DNA from 4 places in the Streptomyces sp. BRA346 genome. Region 3 is predicted to be linked to each of the others. Evidence: riboswitches for the same ligand, from Rfam matches in the RefSeq annotation. Region 3 holds a riboswitch; each other region holds the start of a gene.
The links. Region 3 has a riboswitch for cyclic di-AMP ahead of LCH29_RS15865 (transglycosylase family protein). Riboswitches for the same ligand answer to the same signal wherever they lie in the genome.

Region 1 (4,256 bases), on a different contig from region 3:
GGCGTCGATCTTCGTCCGTGCGGCGACCGCCGCCGGCGTCCCCATCACGATCGCCAAGGCGGGCGGCGCCCCGGTCAACGCCGCTTCCATGCTCGCCGTGCTCGGCCTGGGCGCTCAGGGCGGCGACGAGGTCGTGCTCGCCTCCGAGGCCGACGACGCGGAGGTCGCGCTCGACCGTCTGGCGAAGCTGGTGGCCGAGGGCCTTGAGGAGCTTCCGGAGATCGTCTGATTCCGTCCGAATCACATTTCGGCGCGGCGGGGCCGCGGTGAACCATTACGGGTCACCGCGGCCCCGTTGTTTTTTCGCATCCCGAATTCCATTGAGCCGCATTAGCGGACGGCTGTTAATTCCGGCCGCTCGCCGTGTTTACGGAATGTTTCGAAGTTCTCACCTGGGACCCGTTTCGCAATCGGTATTCGGCCAGCGAGCGTTCGGTGTGCGCGGCGGCGAGCGCCCGCGCCCGGTCGGCGTCGCCGCGCGCGACCGCGTCCACGATCGCCCCGTGCTCCGCCCAGGACTCGACGGCGCGCACCGACGGGTCGGCGCCCCCGGTCGCCCCCGGTAGGCCCGGCGCGGCCTGTACGGGCTGCATGGACTGGACCACCTGCGCGGCCTGCCGGGCCGGGTCCGACGCGTACACCCACGCCGTCTTGCGCCGCAGCTGCACCAGCATTCCCGCCAGGCTCGGGCTGCCGGACGCCTGGGCGAGCGTCTCGTGGAACCAGTCGCCCAGCGAGCGCAGCTCGCCCAAGCGGCCGCGCTGGGCCCGCTCCTGGCCGAGCCGGACCAGACCGCGCAGCACCTTCAGATGCCCCTCGGTGCGGCGCTGGGCGGCCCTGGCGGCGCCCAGCGGCTCCAGCAGGGCCCGGATGTCCAGGAGGTCGGCCGCCTCCTTCTCGGACGGCTGGGCGACGCACGCGCCCGCATGCCGCCGGGTCGTGACGAAGCCCTCGGACTCCAGGGTGCGCAGCGCCTCGCGGACGGGCACCCGGGAGACCCCGTAGCGCCGGGCGAGCAGCTCCTCGGTCAGCCGGCTGCCGGGCGGATAGGTACCGGAGATGATGTCGTCACGGATCGCCGTGCACACCGCATGCGCCGAAATCCGGCGACCGCCCTGGAGTGCGGCCGTATCCCCGTTCACTTCCGGTCCCGCATTGTCGAACCTCCGCCTCAACCCCGCGAAACGCATCCGATTGACGCGTGTTCAGCGACTCTATTCGAAGCCGCCGGGATTTCCGATGGGCGAAGGCAATTCAGGGATATTTTTTGGTCACAGTGGAGCGTCCCGGCCGGGTAACGCCGAAGGCCCCGTCCGGAGCGGACGGGGCCTTTCGACAGGAGCGGCGACGGGTCAGAGGTTGACGCCGTGCGAGCGCAGGTAGGACAGCGGGTCCATGTCCGAGCCGTACTCCGCGGTGGTGCGGGCCTCGAAGTGCAGGTGCGGGCCGGTGACGTTGCCGGTGGCGCCGGACAGGCCGATCTGCTGGCCGGGGGTGACCTTCTGGCCGACCGAGACACCGATCGAGGAGAGGTGGCCGTACTGGGTGTAGGTGCCGTCGTTCATCTTGATGACGACGTTGTTGCCGTACGAGCCGCCCCAGCCCGCCTCGACGACCTCGCCCATGCCCACCGACTGCACCTCGGTGCCCGTGGAGGCGCTGAAGTCGATGCCGGTGTGGCTGCCGGAGGACCACAGGCCGCTGGACGCCTGGTAACCGGTGGAGACGGAGGAGCCCTCGACGGGCGACACGAACGTGTTGAGGCGCTTGCGCTCCTCCTCGCGCGCGGCGCGCTCCTTGGCCTCGCGCTCCGCCTTGGCCTTCTTCGCGGCCGCCTCGGCCTTCCGCGCGGCCTCCTGGCGGGCCACGGCCTCGGCCTTCGCCTTGGCGGCGGCGGCCTCGGCGGCGCTCTCCTGGGACTGGGCCTGCGCGTCGATCTGGTCGGAGAGGCCGTCGCCGATCACCATCGCCTGGCGGAGACCGGTGTCCTGGGGAGACGGCGTCTCGCCGGTCGCGGCGAGGGCCGGGCCGGCGATGCCGGCGACGACGCCCGAGGCGACCGTGGTGATGCCGGCGATGTTCGCGCCGGTACGGACGGCGGTCTGGCTGGGACGTCGGTGCTTCCCTGCGGCACGGGTGAACGCCATGTGGTGGCGCACTCCTTTCCTTCCTTCTCGCCTACCGGGTTAGCTGACGGGTTCGGAGCAGGAAGGTCTCCTACGGGCCCCTCCCCCGGCCGGGGAAGGCGTCCGATTCACCCCAGGGACGTTTGGGTCCCCGGCTCCCCTGGCACTCGCACCATGGGACTCGGCGATGACTGTCCGTGCCGCGGGTGCGGCGGGTATCCGGCGAACAGCCGCACTGACGCTAAACGGGCCGCGTTTCGATCACCAAACGGTTACGGGTTTTTGTTGTTCTCGCCACAAACCAAACGCCCCTCATATCGGGCATAAGGGAGGACCCTGGCGTCTCGCTTGACGCCAGGGTCCTTGTTCTGATGGTGCGTTGAGCCGGGCCCCGGAACATCTCGGGCCCGGCGGAGAGCGGTTCAGCCGGTGATGACGCGCACCTCTCCGATGCCGAGCGCCCTGACCGGCTCCTCGATCTTCGAGGCGTCACCCACGAGCACGGTCACCAGCCGGTCGGCCGGGAAGGCGCTCACGACCGCCGCGGTCGCCTCCACCGTCCCCGCCTCCGCGAGCCGGGCGTACAGCTGCGCCTGGAAGTCGTCCGGCAGGTGCTGCTCGACCTGGTCGGCGAGCGTGCCCGCGACAGCGGCGGCCGTCTCGTACTTCAGCGGGGCGACGCCGACGAGGTTCTGCACGGCGACATCGCGCTCGGCGTCCGTCAGCCCCTCCTCCTTCAGCGTCCGCAGCACCGTCCACAGGTCGTCCAGCGCCGGGCCGGTGACCTCGGTGGCCACCGAACCGCTGATCGCCAGCAGCGAGGCGCCCGCCGAGCCGCCACCGGCCGGCGAGGGCGGCGTGGAGCGCAGCACCTGGCCGAAGGCGCGCACCCCGTAGGTGTAGCCCTTCTCCTCGCGCAGCACCCGGTCCAGCCGGGAGGTGAGGGTGCCGCCCAGGCAGTAGGTGCCGAGCACCTGCGCGGGCCAGACGCGGTCGTGCCGGTCGGCGCCGATGCGCCCGATGAGCAGCTGGGTCTGGACCGCGCCGGGCCGGTCGACGATCACCACACGACCGGTGTCGTCGGCGATGATCGGCGGGACCGAGCGCTGCGGGGCCGGGCCGCCGGTCCAGGCGCCGAGGGTGTCGGCGAGCGCCTGGTCGAGGTCGACACCGGCCAGGTCGCCGACGACGACCGCGGTCGCGGTGGACGGCCGGACGTGCGCCTCGTAGAAGGCGCGCACCGCCGCGGCGTCGATGCCCTCGATGGTCTCCTCGGTGCCCTGGCGCGGCCGGGACATCCGCGACTCGGCCGGGAACAGCTCCTTGGCCAGAGCCATGGAGGCACGGCGGGCCGGGTTCGCCAGCTCGTGCGGGATCTCGTCCAGTCGGTTGCGCACCAGCCGCTCGATCTCGCCGTCGGGGAAGGCGGGGGCGCGCAGCGCGTCGGCGAGCAGGCCGAGCGCCTTGGGCAGCCGGGAGACCGGCACCTCCAGGGAGACCCGGACGCCGGGGTGGTCCGCGTGGGCGTCCAGGGTGGCGCCGCAGCGCTCCAGCTCGGCGGCGAACTCCTCGGCGGTGTGCTTGTCGGTGCCCTCGGACAGGGCGCGCGCCATGATCGTGCCGACGCCGTCCAGACCGGCCGGTTCGGTGTCCAGCGGGGCGTCGAGGTTGATCTCCACGGCGACGACCTGCTGGCCGGGGCGGTGGCAGCGCAGCACGGTGAGCCCGTTGGACAGCTCACTGCGCTCCGGCGCCGGGAAGGCCCACGGCTTGGGGGCGCCGCCCTGCGGCTGCGGGTGGAAGGTCATGGTGGCGGTGACGGCGTCGCTCACTGGGCCGCCTCCCCTTCTGCGTCGGTGTCGGCGGCTTCTGCGGCACCGGAGGACTCGTCGTCCGCGTCCTCGGCGCCCTGGACGGGCTCGTAGACCAGCACGGCCCGGTTGTCGGGGCGCAGCCGCGCCGCGGCCACGGCCCGCACCTCCTCGGCGGTGATGTCCAGCACCCGCCCCACGGCGGTCAGCGCCAGCTGCGGGTCGCCGAACAGCACGGCGAAGCGGCACAGCTCGTCGGCGCGGCCGCCGACGGTGGCCAGCCGGTCCAGCCACTCGCGCTCGATCTGCGCCTGGGCGC
Region 2 (4,256 bases), on a different contig from region 3:
CGGGCGTCCCCCGCGTCCGTCAGCCGGTCGATCTCGTCGGCGACGAACTGGGCCTCGTCGTGCTCGGTGTCGGCGACGTAGCCGGTGATGGTGGCGCCGGTGCCCGCCTCGGTCCACAGGTTCTTCGGGCGGCGGTTCTCGTTCCGCTCGATGACGGCGTTGGCCGCGCTCAGGATCGTCTGCGTGGAGCGGTAGTTCTGCTCCAGCAGGATCGTCCGCGCGTCCGGGTAGTCCTCCTCGAACTGGAGGATGTTACGGATCGTGGCGCCCCGGAACGCGTAGATCGACTGGTCGGCGTCGCCCACGACGCACAGCTCACCGGCCGCCACCTCGTCCGTGTCCGTGCCCACCAGTTCGCGCACCAGCGTGTACTGAGCGTGGTTGGTGTCCTGGTACTCGTCGACCAGGACGTGCCGGAAGCGGCGGCGGTAGTGCTCCGCGACGTCCGGGAACGCCTGGAGCAGGTTGACCGTGGTCATGATGATGTCGTCGAAGTCGAGGGCGTTGGCCTCGCGCAGCCGCGACTGGTACATCGCGTACGCCTCGGCGAGCGTCTTCTCGAAGCCGTCCGCCGCCTGACCGGCGAAGGTCTCCTCGTCGATCAGCTCGTTCTTCAGGTTGGAGATCTTGGCGCTGAACGACTTCGGCGGGAACTTCTTCGGGTCGAGATCGAGATCCCGGCACACCAGCGCCATCAGCCGCTTCGAGTCGGCCGCGTCGTAGATCGAGAACGATGAGGTGAAGCCCAGCTTCTTCGACTCGCGGCGCAGGATGCGCACGCACGCGCTGTGGAACGTCATCACCCACATCGCGTTCGCCCGCGGGCCGACCAGCTCCTCGACCCGCTCCTTCATCTCGCCCGCCGCCTTGTTGGTGAAGGTGATGGCGAGGATCTGGCCGGGGTGCACATGGCGGGTGCCGAGCAGATACGCGATGCGGTGGGTGAGCACCCGGGTCTTGCCGGACCCGGCCCCCGCGACGATCAGCAGCGGCGAGCCGGTGTGCTCCACGGCGGCCCGCTGCTGCTCATTCAGCCCCTCCAGCAGCGCAGCGGGGTCGACGGCGGGGCGGGCCGCGCCGTTCCGGTAATGCGCGTCTCTGGTCCCGCTGGGCACCGGCGCGTCGAATGCGCCCGTGAAGAGGTGGTGCGGCACCTCCTCGCCACCTGAACCGTCCGAACCGCCGGCGTGACCCGGGTGTGCGGAATCCTCGGGCGGCGGGGGCTCCTCCTCCGGAGGCCCGAGATTCGCCAGGAAGCTGTCATCAAAGAGGCTGCTCATCGCTCACCGAGTTTAGGGCGCCGCACTGACAGCCTACGCATGGACTGCGTATGGATGTCACGAAACGGTTTCGGGCATATCGACCACCAGCCTTCACAGGAGCCCCACGAGTTGGCTACCGTCCTCCCTCAGGCGGCCCGTAGACCCGTCGGCGAACCGCGCCGGCCCGGGCAGCCTCCGCCGAGTCCGTCCGTGTCGCAAGGCGCCCGGAGCCGGGGACCCGCCCTCCTCGCCCCCCTTCGGGGAGGAGGGGCCCGACAACACCGGGGTGAATCGGCCCGAGCGGCGGTACGACGCGTACGACATGTCGTCCGTCCGCAGAGGCCGTAGGGCAACCTTCCGTATCGCCCGAACCCGACAGCTAACCCGGTAGGCGGTCCACGGAAGGAGTCGCCTCCCTTGGCGTCGCACCGCAAGCCGCGGACCCGAATACCCACCGCCGCCTCCTCCACCGGGCGCCGTACGGCCGTCGGGTTCACCACCGCCGCCCTCGCCTCCGTCACCCTCCTCTCCCAGACCGCGAACGCCGCGCCGGGCGACCCCAAGCCCGGCACCACGCAGTCGATCGAGGCGGTCAAGGAGAAGGTGGACACCCTCTACCACCAGGCGGAAACCGCCACCCAGCACTACAACGCCGCCAAGGAGCGCTCCGAGCAGCAGCGCACCAAGGTCAACCGGATGATGGACGACGTCGCCGAGAACACGGAGAAGCTCAACGAGGCCCGCCGCACGCTCGGCACCTACGCCGCGGCCCAGTACCGCAACGGCGGCATGACCTCGAGCGCCGCGAGCCTGCTGTTCTCCAACGACCCGCAGGACCTCTTCGACCAGTCGCATCTGATGAACCGGATGGCCGGTTCGCAGAAGCGGGCCGTCGACGACTTCCAGACGCAGGCGGCGAAGGCCGCCAAGGAGCGCCGCGAGGCCGCCAAGAGTCTGGAGTCGCTGACCGAGACCCAGCGAGAGCTGAAGACCAAGAAGAAGGCCGTCCAGGACAAGCTCGCGCAGGCCCGGCGGCTGCTGGCGAACCTGACCGCCAAGGAGAAGGCGCGGCTGGCGGCGATCGAGAAGAAGAAGGCCGAGGAGGCGCGGCGCAAGGCGGCCGAGCTGGCCGAGAAGCAGCGGGAGGCCGCGGCCCAGCAGAAGCAGCAGGAACAGGATCAGCAGTCGAGCGGCGGTTCCTCTTCCGGTTCCGGAAGCAGCTCATCCGGCTCGTCCACCGCCACGAACGGCACCAAGGCGGCCAAGGCGATCGACTTCGCGGAGTCCCAGCTCGGCAAGCCGTACGTCTGGGGCGCGACCGGGCCCAACTCCTACGACTGCTCGGGGCTCACCCAAGCCGCGTGGAAGGCCGCCGGTGTCTCCCTGCCGCGCACCACATGGGACCAGGTGAAGGCCGGTACGCGCGTCTCGACCTCCGACCTCGAGCCCGGTGATCTCGTCTTCTTCTACGACGACATCAGCCACGTCGGGCTCTACATCGGCGACGGGATGATGATCCACGCGCCGAAGCCGGGGGACGTGGTGAAGAAGGCGCCGATCACCGAGATGCCGATCTACGGGAGCGTGCGGCCCGCGTAGCCGCAGTGCGGCTGCCCGATGCCCGATCGGGCAGCCGCCGCTCACACCGTGAACACCGGCCGGATCACGTGCCCGGCTTGCGCCCGTACACGTACACGTCGTCGCCGTTCCGCAACAGGCTCCAGTACTTCTGCGCGTCACCGGAGCGCATGTTGACGCAGCCGTGGGAGCCGGGCGGCGACCATACGCTTCCCGCGATGGAGTGGAACGCCTGGCCGCCGTCGAAGAACTGGCTGTACGGCATGGCCACGTGGTAGATCGTCGACCAGTGGTTCTTGTGCCGCCAGTAGATCTGCTTCAGCCCGGTGCGGGTCTCGTACCTGTCCCGCCCGGTGCGCACCGGCACCGGCCCGAACACCAGCCGCGAACCGTCCTGCACCCAGCTGAGCTGCCGGGTGAGGTCGACGCAGGCGATACGGCCCTTGTTGGTGGGGCACTTGCGCGCCGCGTTGGGGTTACGGCCCGCCGCGTACTGCGCGTTGATCAGCTTCATGACGCCCCAGGTGACGGGGCCCGCGTAGCCGATGGTCGGGCTGATGCCGTGGTTGATCTGGAATCTCTGCGTCGCGCGGCAGTCCCCCGAGGACTGCCGACCGTCGACGGGACGGCCGAGGAACTTCTCGACCTGCCTCTGATACGGACCGGTGCTCGCCGTGCACGCCGTCGCCGCCTGCGCCGGTGCCGTACCGAGCGCGACGGACAGCGGCACCACCATGCCCGCCATGCCCAAGGCGACCGCCGTACGGCGGCGCCATGCCCGCCACGCCCCGAACCCTGCCTTTACCCCCATTGCGCGCTCCCTCCGGGCTTGCCCTTGACGGGTAAGACAGTCGAAGAGTGCGTCGGGTTGCGCTTACAGGTGCGATTTCCCCCATTCCGCCCCTTCCCGCCCCCGAGTTGGCCCAGCCGGAGCACGGATGGGGCGTCAGCGGATCAGGTCCAGAGCACGGCGATGAAGATGTTCACCGTCGTCAGCGCGCCGACCGCGCTGAAGACCGCGGGCTCCACCTTCTCCTCGTCCCGCTTCACGTACACCAGGCCCAGGATCACGATCAGCAGCGCCAGCTTGACGCCGATCTTGATGTTGTTGACCGTCTGATCGTCCGCCTGGTTCAGCCCGACCAGAGCCGCCCCCGTGACCAGCATGGTCAGCGCGCCGTGCAGCATCCCCGGCGTCATCCGCGCGCCGTCCCCGCGTATCGCCGTGAGCTGGGAGAGGAAGCCTCCCAGCAGGGCGGCGATGCCGACGATGTGCAGGCCGACGAACACATTGATGAGTACGTCCATGGCACCGGAGACTAGCGCCGCTCATATCACCGCCAGTCACCCGGGTACACCCCGATCGGCACATCGGTCACAGCCGCCCCGATCCCGCCCACCCCGCACCGCCCCCGT
Region 3 (4,256 bases):
GGGTCGAAGCCTGGCTGGTGACCCGCTACGCCGATGCCCGTCAGGCCCTCGCCGACGCCCGGCTCTCGAAGAACCCCCAGCGGCATAGTGAGTCCGCTCACGCCCGGGGCAAAGTGGGCATCCCGGGCGAGCAGCGCGCGGATCTGATGACACATCTGCTCAATATCGATCCCCCGGACCACACCCGGCTGCGGCGGCTGGTGTCCAAGGCGTTCACCCCGCGCCGCGTTGCCGCGTTCGCCCCGCGGGTGCGCGAGCTGACCGACGACCTCATCGACGCCTTCGCGGACCGGGGAGAGGCGGACCTCATCCACGAGTTCGCCTTTCCTCTCCCCATCTACGCGATCTGCGATCTGCTCGGCGTTCCGCGCGAGGACCAGGACGACTTCCGGGACTGGGCCGGAACGATGATCCGGCACGGCGGGGGCCCGCGCGGGGGAGTGGCCCGCGCGGTGAAGAAAATCCGCGCCTATCTGGCCGAGTTGATTCACCGTAAGCGCGCCGCGCTCGGCAACGACTTGATGTCGGATCTGATCCGGGCCAGCGACCACGGTGACCATCTCACCGAGAACGAGGCCGCGGCGATGGCCTTCATCCTTTTGTTCGCGGGTTTCGAGACCACCGTCAATCTGATCGGCAACGGCCTCTACGCGCTGCTGCGCCATCCCGGGCAGCGGGCCCGGCTGCACGGGGCATTGGAAGAAGGGGACGAGGAACTGCTCGCCACCGGGGTCGAGGAACTGCTGCGCTACGACGGCCCGGTGGAGATGGCCACCTGGCGGTTCGCCACCGAGCCGGTGACCATCGGCGGGCAGCACATCGCCGAGGGAGAGCCGGTGCTGGTGGTGCTCGCCGCCGCCGACCGCGACCCCGAGCGCTTCGCCGACCCCGACGTGCTCGACCTCGCCCGCACCGACAACCAGCACCTCGGTTACGGCCACGGCATCCATTACTGTCTGGGTGCCCCGCTGGCCCGCCTCGAGGCGCAGACCGCGCTCGCCACCCTGCTGCGCCGTATCCCGGATCTCCGGCTCGCGGTGGAGCCGGACGACCTGCGCTGGCGTGGCGGGCTCATCATGCGCGGACTGCGCGCCCTTCCGGTGACCTGGGGAAAGTGACATCCGGTCAGCCATGTGACCGTGACGTGACCTGAGATACACCGGCTTGTGATGATCGTGTGGCGTCGCTATGTTCAACCGACAAACCGAGCCCCCACACGAGAGGCGATTCGCATGCTTTCCGGGAACGGACGTCACCGCCGCCCCCGCCAGGCTCCGGCCATCGTCGTCGCGGCGGGGGTGACCGGCGCGAGCATCGCCCTCCCGCTCTTCGGAGCGACCGGCGCCCAGGCAGCCCCCGCCTCCACATGGGACCAGGTCGCCGAGTGCGAGAGCGCCGGGATGTGGAGCGCCAACGAGGGCAACGGCTTCTACGGCGGCCTGCAACTGACCCTCGACATGTGGAAGAAGTACGGCGGCACCAGCTACGCCCCGCGGCCCGACCTCGCCAGCCGCTCCCAGCAGATAGCCGTCGCCGAGTCGATCCTCGGCGACCGCGGCCCGGACGCCTGGCCCAGCTGCGCGCTGAACGCCGGGCTGACCGACGGCGGCGACGCCCCGGACGTGAACCCCGGCAGCACGGCGCGCCCCTCCCAGCAGGACGACGCGGAGCGCGAGGACCGTGACCGGTCCGACGCCCGGGACCGTGGCGCTCCGTCCGGCAAGACGCCGGACGCCTCCGACGCCTCCGACGCGCCCACCGGGCCGGAGCGGCCCGAGCACTCGGCCACGCCGGGCGACTCGAACGACTCGAACGACTCGAACGACTCGGACGACGCGAACGACTCCGACGGCTCGAACGGCGGCGCGTCCTCCCCGTCCCCTTCTTCCGGTGCGCCGTCCCCCGGCGCGTCCGACCCCTCGCCGACCCCCTCCTCCACCGAGCGCGGCTCCGAGGGCACCTCCGGCGCCCGCCGGGGCGAACGGGACACGGGGCAGCGGCCGAGCGACCACGCCTCGCGCGGCGGTGCCGACAGGGCGGAAAACCCCACGGATGGCGGCTACACGGTGCGTCCGGGTGACAACCTTTCAGCAATCGCCGAAAAGCAGGAATTGGGCGCCGACTGGCGTCGGCTCTACGAGTCCAACGAAAACCTCATCGGAACCGACCCGGATCTCATTCTCCCTGGTCAGCGACTTGATCTCACCATCAGGAGCCGGTAGTTCGGGGTGATTTGCCCGATCTGGAACCGGTGAGACATACCTCTCGTCACATTTTCCGGGGCGTCCGAGGTGTCCGGTCTCTCCGCACCCGGCCCCACCTGCGCCGATGTGGGCCGAGTGAGATCGATAACAGCCCTGTTCACTGGGATAAGGGTGTTTGAACGTTTCCCGCACGTGTGTTTAACGTCTTTCCGCTCGCCACCGCGAGCACCGTCGACCGTCACGCCGAGTCCTGCCGGCGGTCGTCCGGTACCGACGCGCCAGCGCCGAAGGCAGGAGCGGGGGACCCAAGGTAAGTGCCGGGAGGCCAGCAAGATCGGCCGAGCGGCTAGGGGTGAAGCAGGGTGCGGACCCCCGCACCCAGCCGGGCAACTCACGCCCGAACCCGACAGCTCACCTCGTAGGCGTCGGTGAGGAAACGAACGAACATGTCCAACGCTCAGGGCAAGCACCGTCGTCCTTCCAAGGCCACTCGTTTCGCAGCGCTCGCCGGCCTCGCCGGAGCCGCCGTGGCCACCCCGCTCATCGGTGCGACGTCCGCCTCTGCCGCCACCACGTCCCAGTGGGACCAGGTCGCGCAGTGCGAGTCCGGCGGCAACTGGTCGATCAACACCGGCAACGGTTACTACGGCGGCCTTCAGTTCTCCTCCTCCACCTGGGCCGCGTACGGCGGTACCGCCTTCGCACCCACCGCCGACAAGGCCGGCAAGGCCCAGCAGATCCAGGTGGCCGAGAAGGTCCTGGCCAGCCAGGGCAAGGGCGCCTGGCCGGTCTGCGGCAAGGGCCTGACCAGCGGCGGCGCCCCGTCCGCCCCGGCGCCGTCCACCCCGTCGCAGAGCCAGTCCGACTCCTCGCAGTCGGCCCCGTCCGCCAAGCCGAAGGCCGCGCCCCGCAGCGCGCCCGAGCACGCCGCGCGCGCCGAGACCCGCGGCCCGATCAAGAAGGGCGACGGCGAGTACAAGGTCAAGTCCGGTGACACCCTTGGCAAGATCGCCAAGACGGAGGACGTCAAGGGCGGCTGGAAGAAGCTCTTCGAGCTGAACAAGAACGTCATCCAGAAGGCCGACCTGATCTTCCCCGGCCAGCAGCTCCACCTGAGCTGAGCAGCCACACCGTAGTCAACGAGGGGGTGTCTTTCGGGTCAGGCCGGATCAGAGGCATGATCCGGAAGACGCCCCCTGGCCCCGGCCGGGTGCGCCGCCCCCACGGTGCACCCCGCCGGGGCTTCGGTGCGGTTAGGCTCATGCTGCTACCGAAGACCCATACGAAGGAGAACCTCGTGCCGTCCATCGACGTCGTCGTAGCTCGCGAGATCCTCGACTCGCGAGGCAATCCCACGGTCGAGGTCGAGGTCGGCCTCGACGACGGCAGCACCGGCCGTGCCGCCGTCCCGTCCGGCGCCTCCACCGGCGCCTTCGAGGCCCTCGAACTCCGTGACGGCGACAAGAACCGCTATGGCGGCAAGGGCGTGGAGAAGGCCGTCCTCGCCGTCATCGAGCAGATCGGCCCCGAGCTGGTCGGCTATGACGCCACCGAGCAGCGCCTGATCGACCAGGCGATGTTCGATCTGGATGCCACTCCGGACAAGTCCTCGCTCGGCGCCAACGCCATCCTCGGCGTCTCCCTCGCCGTGGCGCACGCCGCCTCCGAGGCGTCCGACCTGCCCCTCTTCCGTTACCTCGGCGGCCCGAACGCGCACCTGCTGCCGGTCCCGATGATGAACATCCTCAACGGCGGCTCGCACGCCGACTCCAATGTGGACATCCAGGAGTTCATGATCGCGCCGGTCGGCGCGGAGTCCTTCTCCGAGGCCCTGCGCTGGGGTGCCGAGGTCTACCACACCCTGAAGGGCGTGCTGAAGGAGCGCGGCCTGTCCACCGGTCTCGGTGACGAGGGCGGCTTCGCGCCGAACCTCGACTCCAACCGGGACGCCCTCGACCTGATCGTCGAGGCCATCAAGAAGGCCGGCTACCAGCCCGGCCAGGACATCGCGCTCGCGCTCGACGTCGCCGCCTCCGAGTTCCACAAGGACGG
Region 4 (4,256 bases), on a different contig from region 3:
GCGCGCGCAAGACAGTGACACGCCGACAACGCGGCGTGTCGCTGTCCGTCCCGCGCCTCAACCCCCGGAAGCCCACCGTTGGCGCTGGCGTCGTGGCCCGGGGGTCAGACCGAGGCGGACGTCAGGAGGTCCAGCTCGGGCTGGGTGAGCTGGAGGTCGACCGAGGCCAGCAGGGCCGGGAGTTGGGCGGGGACGCGGGCGCTGGCGATGGGGGCGACCACGGTCGGCTGGGCGGCGAGCCAGGCCAGGGCGACGGAGGCGTGGTCGGCGTTGTGGTTGGCGGCCACGTCGTCGAGGGCGGCGAGGACCTTCTGGCCGCGCTCGGTCTCCAGGTGCTGGGCGGCGCCCGTGGAGCGGGCGCTGTCGACCGTGGTGCCGGGGCGGTACTTGCCGGTGAGGAAGCCGGAGGCGAGCGCGTAGTACGGGAGCGTCGCCAGGCCGTGGCGGGCGGCGACGTCGGCCAGTTCGCCTTCGTAGGTGTCGCGCGAGACCAGGTTGTAGTGGGGCTGGAGGGCGACGTAGCGGGCCAGGTTCTCCTGGGCGGAGAAGGTGAGGGAGGCGTCCAGGCGCTTGGCGGAGATGTTGGAGGCGGCGATCTCGCGGATCTTGCCCGCCTTCACCAGCTCGTCGAGGGTGGAGATGATCTCCTCGACCGGAACCGAGGTGTCGTCGTAGTGGGTGTAGTAGAGGTCGACGTAGTCGGTGCCCAGGCGCTGGAGGGACTCGTCCAGGCCGGACTTGATGGCGGACGAGGAGAGTCCGCGGGGTTCCGGCAAACCGGCGCCGACCTTGGTGGCGAGGACGATGTCGTCGCGGTTGCCGCGGGAGGCGAACCACTTGCCGAGGATGGTCTCGGACTCGCCGCCCTCGTTGCCGGGTGCCCAGGCGGAGTAGACGTCCGCGGTGTCGATGAAATTGCCGCCCGCCGCCACGTAGGCGTCGAGCACCTCGAAGGATTCGGCCTCGTCGGCCGTCCAGCCGAAGACGTTGCCGCCCAGGGAGAGCGGGAAGACGGACAGGCTGCCGATGTTCTTACGGGTGTCCTTGCGGGTCTCAGTCATGCGTCACTACAACGCGCAGGAGGGAGGGGGTTATTCCGTCGGAGGCCGCAGCGGAGGCCGCGGACAGAGAACCGGCGGCCCTGGCGTCAAGGGGGGAGAGAGCGCCAGAGCCGCCGGAACGATGGGCCGTCGCCGCGGCGACGGCCGGATCAGGGGGTCACGGGTTCAGCCCGTGGTCGCGCAGCCAGGGCATCGGGTCGATCGGCGAGCCGCCGCCCGGCCGGACCTCCAGGTGGAGGTGGGGGCCGGTGACGTTGCCGGTGGCGCCGACGCGGCCGATGGTCTCGCCCGAGGACACCTTGCCCGAGGTGACGACCATGGACGACAGGTGGCAGTACCAGATCTCGGTGCCGTCATCGAGCGTGAGCACGATGCGGTAGCCGTACGATCCGGCCCAGCCCGCCTGGGTTATGGTGCCGCCGCTCAGCGCCTTGACCGGGGTGCCGGTCGGGGCGGCGAAGTCCTGGCCGGTGTGGTCGGCGGACCACAGGTCGCCCGCCTGGCCGAAGCCCGCGGTCAGGGTGTACGAGGCGACGGGGAGGGTGAACCCGCCGGCGGCCTTGGCGCGGCGCTCGGCGGCGGCCTTCGCTGCGGCCTCCTTCTCGGCCTCCGCCTTCGCCTTGGCGGCGGCCTCGGCGGCCTTCTTCTTGGCGGCGGCCTCGGCCTTCTTCTGCTCCGCCAGGTCGCGGGCCTTGGCGGCGGCCTTCGCTGCGTCGTCGGCGGCGGCCTTGGCGGCGGCGCGCGCCTCGCTCTCGCGTCTGTCGTCCTCCGCCGCGGTCTGCTGGCTCTCGGCCTGCCGCAGGATGCGGGTGCGCAGCGCCTCGCCCGCCTCGGCGCCGCTGGTGGTGAGGCCGGTCGCGGTGGTCTGGGCGGAGTCCTGGTCGTCGGCCATCAGGGAGCCGATGCCGGGCAGGTCCTTGGCGGCGGGCAGCTGGGCCTTGACCTCGTCGGCGACGTGGGCGAGGTCCGGCATGGAGATCGGGACGGTCGGCCGGTCCTTGGCACTCGCCATGCCGCCCGCGCCGACCGCCGCGATGACGCCGACGCCGAGGACGGCGCCGCTGCGGGCCATGGTCCCGCCGCGCTGCTTGCCGACGCGGTGCCGGCCGCGGAGCGGAGCGATGGACTCCTCGGTGGGGTTCCACTCGTCCCAGACGGCTTCCTTGCCCAGGGGCGGCTCATCCGCTTCGGCTCCGAGGCCGACCGTGGGGCGGGCGCCGGCTCCGGCGTCGAAGCCGACTCCGTACGCGGTCGCGGTGCCGGGACCCGTACCTGATGAGCGGTACGGAGCTTCGTCCAGTACGGACCTGTTGGACGCCACCGGGGCGCACTCCTTTCCTTCCCTCTCGCCTACCGGGTTAGCTGACGGGTTCGGAGCAGGAAGGTCTCCTACGGGTCAGGTTCGACCCGATTCACCCCAAGGTGGTGGTTCCCCGGTTCCCTGGTGCTGGTGGTGCCTGGTGCTACTGGTGGTGCTGGCGCGCTGCACGTACGGGATTCGGCGACGGCGCACGGTGCCGCCTCTGCGACGGCTGTGCCGACCGCGCTGCGTTATCGAACGTTAATAGAGAGCGCGACATGATTCCAAGCTCTTCTGAAGAATCCGCGTAGCTTTGGCATGAACTTAGTAACCAAGGATGGACAGATGGGGGCGTTTCACCCCGGTTGAAAAGGGATGGTAAAAACCTCCGGCGGGCTGATCGTGTGTCAATCGTTATGCACGGGCGTCACGGTTGGCTACGGTCCGTGTCCGGAGCGGGGGTCGTGATTCCGTTCGTTCCGGGCGGGCGCCGGACCGCGAGCAGCGCCATGTCGTCCGAGGTCTCCCCGCCCGCGTGCAGCGCGACGTCCTCCACCAGCGCGTCGAGCAGCCCGCCCGGCCCGGTGAAGCGGCGGCCGCGCAGCCGCTCCTCGGGGACGTAGAACGTGCCGTGCCGGTCACGGGCCTCGGTCACCCCGTCCGTGAACAGCAGCAGCATCGCGTCCTCGGGGAACCGCAGCTCCGTCACCCGGTCGGGCCACGCGCCCAGTTCGCCCATCCCCAGCGGCAGCGCGGCCGTCTCCGGCTCCAGGCGGCGCACCGCGCCGTCGCCGGGCAGCAGCAGCGGCGCCGGGTGGCCGCGGTTGATGAGGCGGAGGGTGGAGTCACCGCGCGGGATCTCGCCGAGGACGGCGGTGGTGAACCCCTCGAACGCCTCCAGCTCGGCCCGTCGCGCGCCCTCGCGCCGCAACGCCCGCTCCAGGCGCCCCGCGAGCCCCTCCAGCGTCGCCTCCTGCTCCGCGGCCTCCCGGAAGGCACCAATGAGGACCGCGACGACCTCCACGGCCTGGAGCCCCTTGCCGCGGACGTCCCCGACGATCAGCCGTACGCCGTGCGGGGTGTCCTGCACCGCGTACAGATCGCCGCCGATCGCGGCGTACCGCTCGGCCGCCACATAGCGCGCCGCGACGTCCAGCCCGGCGATACGGGCGGGCGGTACGGGCAGCACGGCCCGCTGCGCCGCCTCCGCAATGCCGCGCGCCGAGGCCAGCCGCCGGTCGCCGCGGCGGACGACGCGGTTGATCACGAGCGCGAGCAGGGCGACGGTTGCCACGGTGGCGATCTCGGTCGCGGCCTGGGTCGGGTCCCGTACGCCGTGCAGCTCCGCCAGCAGGCAGACGGCGGTGAGGGCGAGCACCGTGGTGACGATGGTCGGCCGCAGCGGGAAGAGGGAGGCGGCGACCAGCGGGGCCGCGGCGAAGAAGGGGGAGGCGGTGTACGGGGCCGGGGCGGCGAGGTCGAAGGCGATGCCGCCGAGCAGGAGGACGGCGGGGGTCCAGCGGGCCAGCCGGCGCCCCGAGGATGCCTGGAGGGCCTCCTCTGCCGTGACGAGTCCGGCGGCCGCGCCCGAGGAGTCGGCGGCGGGCGTACGGGCGCCCGGACGAGCCCTGCTCCCTCGCACCCGCGCCACCGGCCTGTCTCGCTTTCCCTGGTTCGTGACCCCGTCGGTCCGTGACTCCGTCATCAGGCTTCCGGGTGCCGGGCCGCCGTGCGAGTCGATCGCGGCCATGTGGGTGCGTCGCCAGGTGCGTCACGCGACAGCCCCGGACGCACCACGGCCCCGGATGGCAGGCATCCGGGGCCGCAGGGGAAGCCGTGGCATCCGCCAGGGCTCAGTAGGCGTCAGCCGCGGCCGTAGCCGCCGCTGTAGCCAC

Region 1: linked by a shared signal. The riboswitch ahead of LCH29_RS19150 (M23 family metallopeptidase) and the one ahead of LCH29_RS15865 (transglycosylase family protein) in region 3 are both predicted to bind cyclic di-AMP.
Region 2: linked by a shared signal. The riboswitch ahead of LCH29_RS26245 (NlpC/P60 family protein) and the one ahead of LCH29_RS15865 (transglycosylase family protein) in region 3 are both predicted to bind cyclic di-AMP.
Region 4: linked by a shared signal. The riboswitch ahead of LCH29_RS37340 (M23 family metallopeptidase) and the one ahead of LCH29_RS15865 (transglycosylase family protein) in region 3 are both predicted to bind cyclic di-AMP.

What each region holds. Positions count from the first base shown of each region.
Region 1 is NZ_JAIWIH010000014.1:99,017-103,272, reverse strand. It holds gene LCH29_RS19160 (HPr family phosphocarrier protein) at 1-229, shown strand, start outside; gene LCH29_RS19155 (GntR family transcriptional regulator) at 345-1,142, opposite strand; gene LCH29_RS19150 (M23 family metallopeptidase) at 1,353-2,147, opposite strand; cyclic di-AMP (ydaO/yuaA leader) riboswitch at 2,162-2,323, opposite strand; gene LCH29_RS19145 (M16 family metallopeptidase) at 2,549-3,958, opposite strand; gene LCH29_RS19140 (M16 family metallopeptidase) at 3,955-4,256, opposite strand, start outside.
Region 2 is NZ_JAIWIH010000023.1:101,264-105,519, forward strand. It holds gene pcrA (DNA helicase PcrA) at 1-1,280, opposite strand, end outside; cyclic di-AMP (ydaO/yuaA leader) riboswitch at 1,449-1,671, shown strand; gene LCH29_RS26245 (NlpC/P60 family protein) at 1,680-2,861, shown strand; gene LCH29_RS26250 (L,D-transpeptidase family protein) at 2,926-3,651, opposite strand; gene LCH29_RS26255 (hypothetical protein) at 3,795-4,148, opposite strand.
Region 3 is NZ_JAIWIH010000011.1:28,228-32,483, forward strand. It holds gene LCH29_RS15855 (cytochrome P450 family protein) at 1-1,118, shown strand, start outside; gene LCH29_RS15860 (transglycosylase family protein) at 1,233-2,222, shown strand; cyclic di-AMP (ydaO/yuaA leader) riboswitch at 2,477-2,644, shown strand; gene LCH29_RS15865 (transglycosylase family protein) at 2,651-3,325, shown strand; gene eno (phosphopyruvate hydratase) at 3,466-4,256, shown strand, end outside.
Region 4 is NZ_JAIWIH010000044.1:33,596-37,851, forward strand. It holds gene LCH29_RS37335 (aldo/keto reductase) at 105-1,061, opposite strand; gene LCH29_RS37340 (M23 family metallopeptidase) at 1,219-2,382, opposite strand; cyclic di-AMP (ydaO/yuaA leader) riboswitch at 2,394-2,524, opposite strand; gene LCH29_RS37345 (PP2C family protein-serine/threonine phosphatase) at 2,789-4,066, opposite strand; gene LCH29_RS37350 (hypothetical protein) at 4,225-4,256, opposite strand, start outside.